Regions from separate parts of the Kitasatospora sp. NPDC004799 genome, predicted to be linked through region 1. Evidence: riboswitches for the same ligand, from Rfam matches in the RefSeq annotation. Region 1 holds a riboswitch; the other holds the start of a gene.
The links. Region 1 has a riboswitch for glycine ahead of gcvP (aminomethyl-transferring glycine dehydrogenase). Riboswitches for the same ligand answer to the same signal wherever they lie in the genome.
Positions count from the first base shown of each region.

Region 1 (4,409 bases):
GTCGATCTCGCCCTTGATCTCGATCATCGCGTCGCAGAAGCGGTCGATCTCGTGCAGGTCCTCGGACTCGGTCGGCTCGATCATCAGCGTGCCGGCCACCGGGAAGGACATCGTCGGCGCGTGGAAGCCGTAGTCGATCAGGCGCTTGGCGATGTCGTCCACCGTCACGCCCGTCTCCTTGGTCAGCGGGCGCAGGTCGATGATGCACTCGTGCGCGACCAGACCGCCCGGGCCGGTGTAGAGCACCGGGAAGTGCGGCGCCAGGCGCTTGGCGATGTAGTTGGCGTTCAGCACCGCGACCTGGGTCGCGTGCTTGAGGCCCTCGCCGCCCATCAGCCGGACGTACGCCCAGGAGATCGGCAGGATGGCCGCCGAGCCCCACGGCGCGGCCGAGATCGGGCCGACGCCGGTGGCCGGGCCGGCCTCGGCCTGCAGCGGGTGGTTCGGCAGGTACGGCGCCAGGTGGGCGCGCACCGCGACCGGGCCGACGCCCGGGCCGCCGCCGCCGTGCGGGATGCAGAAGGTCTTGTGCAGGTTCAGGTGCGAGACGTCCGCGCCGAACTTGCCCGGCTTGGCGAGGCCGACCAGGGCGTTCAGGTTGGCGCCGTCCACGTAGACCTGGCCGCCGGCCTCGTGCACCAGAGCGCAGATGTCGGTGATCTGGGTCTCGTACACGCCGTGGGTGGACGGGTAGGTGACCATCAGCACGGCGAGCTTGTCGCGGTTCTGCTCGATCTTGGCCTTCAGGTCCTCGACGTCCACGTCGCCGTCGACCAGGGTCTTCACCACGACCACGCGCATGCCGGCCATCACGGCCGAGGCCGCGTTGGTGCCGTGCGCCGAGGACGGGATCAGGCAGACGTCGCGCTGGGTGTCGCCGTTGGCGTGGTGGTAGGCGCGCACGGCCAGCAGACCGGCCAGCTCGCCCTGCGAGCCCGCGTTCGGCTGGATCGACACCGCGTCGTAGCCGGTCACCTCGACCAGCTGCTGCTCCAGCTGGCGGATCAGGGTCAGGAAGCCCTGGGCCTGGTCGATCGGCGCGAAGGGGTGCAGCTGGCCGAACTCCGGCCAGGTCACCGCCTCCATCTCGGTGGTCGCGTTGAGCTTCATGGTGCAGGAGCCCAGCGGGATCATGCCGCGGTCCAGCGCGTAGTCCCGGTCCGACAGGCGGCGCAGGTAGCGCAGCATGGCGGTCTCCGAGCGGTGGCTGTGGAAGACCGGGTGGGTCAGGTACTCGTCCTCGCGCAGCAGCGCGGCGGGCAGCGCGTCGGCGGCCTCGGCGACCTCGACGGCCGGGACGCCGAACGCGGCCCAGACGCCGGCCAGGTGCTCGCGGGTGGTGGTCTCGTCGGTGGAGACGGAGATCCGGTCCGCGCCGTCCTGGTGGACGTTGATGCCGTTGGCGCGGGCGGCGGCGGCGATCTCGGCGGCGCGGCCCGGGACGACGGCGGTGACGGTGTCGAAGAACTCGCCGTGCAGCAGCTCGACGCCGCCGGCCCGCAGGCCCTCGGCGAGGGCGGCGGCGTAGCGGTGGGTGCGCCGGGCGATGTCGGCCAGGCCGTCCGGGCCGTGGTAGACGGCGTACATCGAGGCCATCACGGCGAGCAGCACCTGGGCGGTGCAGATGTTGCTGGTGGCCTTCTCGCGGCGGATGTGCTGCTCGCGGGTCTGCAGCGCCAGGCGGTAGGCGCGGTTGCCGTCGGCGTCGACGGAGACGCCGACCAGACGGCCGGGCAGCGAGCGGGCGTACTCGGCGCGCACCGACAGGTAGCCGGCGTGCGGGCCGCCGAAGCCCATCGGCACGCCGAAGCGCTGCGAGGTGCCGCAGGCGATGTCGGCGCCCAGCGAGCCCGGGGACTTGAGCAGGGTCAGCGCGAGCAGGTCGGCGGCGACGGCGACGATCGCGCCCAGGCCGTGCGCCTGCTCGATCACCGGGGCGAGGTCGCGGACCACACCGGTGGCACCCGGGTACTGGAGCAGCACGCCGAAGACGCCGCGCTCGGCGATCTCGGCCGGGATGCCCTCGGACAGGTCGGCGACGACGACCTCGACGCCGGTCGGCACGGCGCGGGTGTTGATCACCGCGACGGTCTGCGGCAGGGTCTCGGCGTCGACCAGGAAGACGCCGCCCTTGACCTTGGTGACGCGGCGGGCCAGCGCCATCGCCTCGGCGGCCGCGGTGCCCTCGTCCAGCAGCGAGGAGCCGGAGGTCGGCAGGCCGGTCAGGTCGGAGACCAGGGTCTGGAAGTTGAGCAGCGCCTCCAGGCGGCCCTGCGAGATCTCCGGCTGGTACGGGGTGTAGGCGGTGTACCAGGCCGGGTTCTCCATGACGTTGCGCAGGATCACCGGCGGGGTGAAGGTGCCGTAGTAGCCCAGGCCGATCATCGGCTGGAGCACCTGGTTGCGGCCGGCCAGCTCGCGCAGCTCGGCGAGGACCTGGGCCTCGGTCCGGCCCGCGGGCAGGTCCAGGGCGGTGATGGAACGGATCGCCTCGGGCACCGCGGTGGCGGCGAGCTCGTCCAGCGAGCCGTAGCCGACGGACGCCAGCATCTTCTCCTGCGCGGCGGCGTCGGGGCCGATGTGGCGGTTCTCGAAGGGGCTGGCCAGCTCAAGCTCGGTGAGGGTCGAGGCGCCGGTGGGGCGTCCCGCGTTCGGCTGGGCGTTCATGGTGGTCGAGGCCTCCTGGTCACGGACCGGCGGGGGTACGCACGCCGACCGGCCTTCGCCGCTGCACGCAGCGGACGAGCCTGGGCGGGCGGACCCGACAGGCCTCCCCCTCTGTCATCGGGACCTGAGAGCTTCACCCGCACGGGGCGCTGCGGGCGCTCCGCCGGCTTGCACCGTCGGTGAGGGTGGTGGCCGTCGGCTCCCATGCCGACACTCCTGCCCTGCTTTCCAGAGTGACCTACCCCACACGGTACGGATGCCTGAGAGATTCCGGGGAGGAGTTGCTCCTTCGGCGCCCCGACCAGCGGTTTTCGTGGTCGGAGACTCTCCCGAGCGGGCTCTGCGGTCGTCGCCCAGGGTACCAGCGGGAGGCCCTCCGATCACGGGTGCGTCAGGTCACTCGAGGTCTACGCGCGTCCCCCGGACGGGCCAGTGCGCAGCCCGTCCGGCGCAGTCCCGGTCGCGCCCGTCCGTTTCATGGCTTTTGGTGTGAAGTGGCCGACGGATCGGGTGCCCCGGCCGCCTTCCTGCGGGACTTCGCAGGCTCAGCGCACGGGAGGAAAGAGTGCAGACCGAGATCGACCCGCGGGACCTCATCGGTCACAAGGCCGTCGACCGCAACGGAGACAAGATCGGCACGGTCGACGAGGTCTACCTGGACGACGCCACCGGCCGGCCCGAGTGGGCCGCGGTCCGGACCGGCATCTTCGGCCGGGACGCCTTCGTCCCGCTGACCACGAGCGAGTTCGCCGGCGACGAACTCCGGGTGCCGTACGACAAGTCGCTGGTGAAGGAGTCGCCGGACTTCGGCGTCGGCCAGCACCTGTCCCCCGCCCAGGAGCTCCAGCTCTACCGCTACTACGGGCTCGACACGCCGATGGACAGCCGCCCGAACGGCGAGAACGGGAGCCGCGCCAAGCAGCCCGACCTCGACTTCGGCACCACGGCGGCGGCGGCCGCCACGACCACCGCGGCGGCCCCGGTGAAGCCGCTCACCTTCCACACCCCCGAGCGCTCCCCCGAGCCGGCCCCGGTCAGGCCCCCGGCTCCGGCCGCCGCGGCTCCCGCCCCCCTCACCACCACCTCCCCCACCGTCGCCGACACCGTCAGGACCGCCCCGGAGGCCGACATGCGGACCCTCAGCACACCCGCGGCCACCACCACCGCCCCGCCGGCGGCCACCACCACCGCCCCCGCGGCTCCCGCCGACCCGGTCGTGGAACCGAAGCCGCAGTCGCCGCACGCCCCCGCGCCCGCGCCCGCGCCGATGGCGACCACCACCGCCGCGACCACCACCACGGCGAACGCCGGCGCCGCCTCGCCCTCCCCCAGCGGCCCGGTCGAGATCACCTGCCGCGAGGAGCGGCTGGAGGTCACCACCGAGTGGCACACCATCGGCACCGCGAAGCTGCGCAAGTACGTGACGACCGAGCAGGTCGAGCGCCGCGTCCCGGTGGTCCGCGAGCGCGTCCGGGTCGAACGGCTGCCGGTCAGCGACGCCGAGCGCGCCGCGCTCACCGAGAAGGACATCGTCGAGGCCGTCGAAGAGGTCACTCTCCGCGAGGAACGCGCCGTGGCCCGCAAGCACCTCGCCCCGATCGAACGGGTCCGCCTGATCGTCGAGCGGTACACCACCGAGGAGGTGATCCGGGAGGAACTCCGCCGCGAGCACGTCGAAGTCCACGACACCACCGGCACCCGGGCCCCCGCCTCGCCGACCGACCCGTCGACCGACTCCGCCC
Region 1 is NZ_JBEXJK010000007.1:14,674-19,082, reverse strand. Features, by position in the region: gene gcvP (aminomethyl-transferring glycine dehydrogenase) at 1-2,667, opposite strand, end outside; glycine riboswitch at 2,906-3,009, opposite strand; gene ABZW03_RS01915 (PRC and DUF2382 domain-containing protein) at 3,233-4,409, shown strand, end outside.

Region 2 (4,409 bases), on a different contig from region 1:
GGGCGAGGTGACGGCGGGCGCGTAGCCGTGGCCGCTGATCTCCATGTTCCCGTACTGCGCGTCCGGGCTGCCCGGCGTGCCGTGCCACAGCAGCATCCAGACCCGGCCGTCCGCCAGCGCGTGCAGCAGCCGCTCGTACGCGTCGTAGCGTTCCGGCGCGACGTCGCGCAGGGCGCGCTCCAACGCGCCGGGATCAGCTCCCGGGCGCCCGGCCGGTGCCTGGCCCCAGGGCCCCGGCACACCGCCCGCTCCCGTTCCCGCACTCATGCGCCCACCTCGCCGCGCCTCTTTCCCTCAACCCGCCGGCCCGTCGGCCGTCTGCACGCACCCTATGGCGCGGCACCGGCCACCGCCACGGCGACGTGCCTCTGATACGAACCCCGCTCACGCCCGCGCATAGAACGGCAGTACCCGGGTGAGCAGCCACTCGACCACCGGGTCGTCGGCGAGGTCGAGCAGTACGAGGTGGACGCCGCCGGGCAGCGGCGCGGTTCCCAGCGCTCGGCCGAGTGCGTCGTTCACCGCGGCCGGGTCGGCCGGTGCCGCCGGGTCCAACTGGACGCCCACGAACATCACGGTCGGCTCGCCCTCGATGCTGGCCAGCGCCCTGCGGGCGGTCAACACCCCGGGCAGCGCCGCCAGTTCGCCGCGGCAGGCGGCCAGGAAGTGCTCCGGGTCCTCGCCCGGCACCGGCTCGCGCAGCGCCACCCGCCCGCCGGTCGGCGCCGACGGGTCCGCGTCCCAGCGGTCCTCGCGCGGACCGCGGCGCAGCTCGGCAACCCCCTGCGGCGGGACCGGCAGGCCCACCGCCGCCTCCGGGTTCACCGCGATGCCCACGCCCAGCGGCAGCCCGCGGGCGAACTCCCAGACCGGCGCGATCGCGAAGGCCATCCCCGGCGCCTGCTGGAGGAACACCTCCTGGGAGGAGAACACCGGCACGTACGGGTCGCCGCCCAGCTCGATGGTCGGCAGGTCCAGCGACTGCCCCTGCGGGTCGCCCCCGGCCGGCAGCGGGACCCACACCTGGCTGCGCGCCAGCACCTCGATCACCCGCGGCGTCGCGCCCGGGTCGCCCAGGGCCGCGGTCAGCACCTGCTCCAGCTCGTTGGCCGGCCAGGAGCCGCCCGCCGGCGCCTCCTCCGGTCCGCCCCACCCCTGCTGCTGCTCCACCGGGTACCCCATGCGCCGCCGATTCCGCCCTCTGCCGTTCGGCCGCCCTCTGCTGCGCCGACGCGCAGCAGTCTAGAGGCGTGCGGGGCGTGTGGTCAGGACTCGTGTTCGGGTACCGCGCACTGTGACCGGGTCCCCCCTCCCCTCGCCGTCCGGGACGTGCCATGATGTGCCCGTCCGACGGCATGCGCCGCGGGCCCCCACAACTCCATACCGGCCGCTCGAACCCGCGCGGGAGAGCCCGGAGTGCCGTTCAGGCACAGCCGGCGCCGAAGGAGCAAGTCCTCCCCGGAATCTCTCAGGCACCCCTACCGCACGGGTTAGGCACATCTGGAAAGCGGCGCCCGGCCCTGTCGTGCGCCCACCCACGGTGCAAGCCGCCATGCTGTCCCCCAAGCTGGAAACAGCCCGGGCAGGTGGGCGGTGAAGCTCTCAGGTTCGACGACAGATGGGGAGACCCACGCCGCCGCATGCCCGCGCGCAGGGTCGGCCCCCCGAGCGGGACCGGTCCGGTGCGTGCACCCCTGAGTGCCCCGACCGAGGAGTTCCTGGCCATGTCGTCCCTCCGCCTGACCGCGCTCGACGCGCTGCACCGCGCCCTCGGCGCGACCATGACCGACTTCGCCGGCTGGGACATGCCGCTGCGCTACGGCAGCGAGCGCGAGGAGCACCTCGCCGTCCGCACCAAGGCCGGTCTGTTCGACCTCTCGCACATGGGCGAGATCACCGTGACCGGCCCGCAGGCCGGCGAGATGCTGGACCACGCGCTGGTCGGCTTCGTCTCCGCGCTGGGCGTGCTGCGCGCCCGCTACACCATGATCTGCGCCGAGGACGGCGGCATCCTGGACGACCTGATCGTCTACCGCCTGCGCGAGGACGCCTTCCTGGTCGTCGCCAACGCCTCCAACGCCCAGCTGGTCCTCGACGAGCTGATCGCCCGCGCCAAGGGCTTCGACGCCGTCGTCACCGACGACCGCGACACCTACGCGCTGATCGCCGTCCAGGGCCCGGAGGCCACCGGCATCCTGGCGAAGACCACCGAGGCCGACCTGCCCGGCCTGAAGTACTACGCGATCCTCCCGGCCCAGGTGGCCGGCCGCGAGGTGCTGCTCGCCCGCACCGGCTACACCGGCGAGGACGGCTTCGAGATCTTCTGCCACCCGGTCGACGCCGAGCCCGTCTGGCAGGCGCTGACCGCCGCCGGCGAGGGCCACGGCCTGGTCCCGTGCGGCCTGTCCTGCCGCGACACGCTGCGCCTGGAGGCCGGCATGCCGCTGTACGGCCACGAGCTGTCCACCGACCTCACCCCGTTCGACGCCGGCCTGGGCCGGGTCGTCCGCTTCGACAAGACCACCAACGAGGGCGCCTTCATCGGCCGCAAGGCGCTGGAGCAGGCCGCCGCCGCGGCCGAGACCAACCCGCCCAAGGTGCTGGTCGGCCTGGTCTCCGAGGGCAAGCGGGTGCCGCGCGCCGAGTACACCGTGGTCTCCGCCGACGGCGAGCCGATCGGCCGGATCACCTCGGGCGCGCCGTCCCCGACCCTGGGCAAGCCGATCGCGATGGCCTACGTGGACGCCGCCCACGCCGCCCCCGGCACCGCCGTCGCGGTGGACGTGCGCGGCAAGCACGAGCCCGTCGAGGTCGTCGCGCTGCCGTTCTACAAGCGCGCCCGCTGAGCTGCCCCGCTGAGTCACGGGCGCGCCCGCCGAGTGCCACCGCGCGCCCCCCGTTCCCCATCACCGCACGTCGCAGCCGTCCGAGCGGCGGCCCGCTTCGTCGTACCCGCATCCCATCCTGGAGAATGACGCCATGAGCAACCCCCAGCACCTGCAGTACACCAAGGAGCACGAGTGGCTGACGCCCGCCGAGGACGGTGTCTCCACGGTCGGCATCACCAAGCACGCGGCCGACGCGCTCGGTGACATCGTCTACGTGCAGCTGCCCGAGGTCGGTGACACGGTGACCGCCGGCGAGACCTGCGGCGAGCTGGAGTCCACCAAGTCCGTCAGCGACCTGTACTCCCCGGTGACCGGCGAGGTCACCGAGGTCAACCAGGACGTCCTGGACGACAACGCCCTGGTCAACAGCGCCCCGTTCGAGGGCGGCTGGCTGTTCAAGGTGCGCGTCGAGGCCACCGACGCGCTGCTCAGCGCGGACGAGTACGACGCGCTCACCCACGCCCAGGGCTGAGCCCCCTGACGGGACGGGCCGCCGCGCAGCGGTCCGTCCCGGCCCTGGCGCCCCCCTCCCCTCCTCCCGGGAAGACCACACCATGACGGTTCTGAACCAGTCCCTGCACGCCCTCGACCCGGAGATCGCCGCCGCGGTCGACGCCGAGCTGCACCGCCAGCAGACCACCCTGGAGATGATCGCCTCCGAGAACTTCGCCCCGGTGGCGGTCATGGAGGCCCAGGGCTCGGTGCTCACCAACAAGTACGCGGAGGGCTACCCCGGCCGCCGCTACTACGGCGGCTGCGAGCACGTCGACGTGGTCGAGCAGATCGCGATCGACCGCATCAAGGCGCTGTTCGGCGCCGAGCACGCCAACGTCCAGCCGCACTCCGGCGCGCAGGCCAACGCCGCCGCGATGTTCGCGCTGATCCAGCCGGGCGACACCATCCTGGGCCTGAGCCTGGCCCACGGCGGTCACCTGACCCACGGCATGAAGATCAACTTCTCCGGCAAGCTCTACAACGTGGCCGCGTACCACGTGGACGAGAAGACCGGCCAGGTCGACATGGCCGAGGTCGAGCGCCTCGCCAAGGAGCACCAGCCGAAGCTGATCATCGCCGGCTGGTCCGCCTACCCGCGCCAGCTCGACTTCGCCGCCTTCCGCCGGATCGCCGACGAGGTCGGCGCGCTGCTCATGGTGGACATGGCGCACTTCGCCGGCCTGGTGGCCGCCGGGCTGCACCCGAACCCGGTGCCCTACGCGGACGTGGTCACCACCACCACCCACAAGACCCTGGGCGGCCCGCGCGGCGGCGTCATCCTGTCCAAGGCCGAGTTCGCCAAGAAGATCAACTCCGCGGTCTTCCCCGGCCAGCAGGGCGGCCCGCTGGAGCACGTGATCGCCGGCAAGGCGGTCGCCTTCAAGGTCGCGGCCTCGGAGGAGTTCAAGGAGCGCCAGCAGCGCACCCTGGAGGGTGCCCGCATCCTCGCCGAGCGCCTGCTCCAGGCGGACGTGGCCGAGGCCGGCGCGTCCGTGCTCTCCGGCGGCACCGACGTCCACCTGGTCC
Region 2 is NZ_JBEXJK010000035.1:27,070-31,478, forward strand. Features, by position in the region: gene ABZW03_RS07630 (enhanced serine sensitivity protein SseB C-terminal domain-containing protein) at 1-267, opposite strand, end outside; gene ABZW03_RS07635 (enhanced serine sensitivity protein SseB C-terminal domain-containing protein) at 385-1,182, opposite strand; glycine riboswitch at 1,393-1,494, shown strand; gene gcvT (glycine cleavage system aminomethyltransferase GcvT) at 1,725-2,846, shown strand; gene gcvH (glycine cleavage system protein GcvH) at 2,980-3,360, shown strand; gene glyA (serine hydroxymethyltransferase) at 3,443-4,409, shown strand, end outside.
Region 2: another riboswitch for glycine. It lies ahead of gcvT (glycine cleavage system aminomethyltransferase GcvT); the one in region 1 lies ahead of gcvP (aminomethyl-transferring glycine dehydrogenase).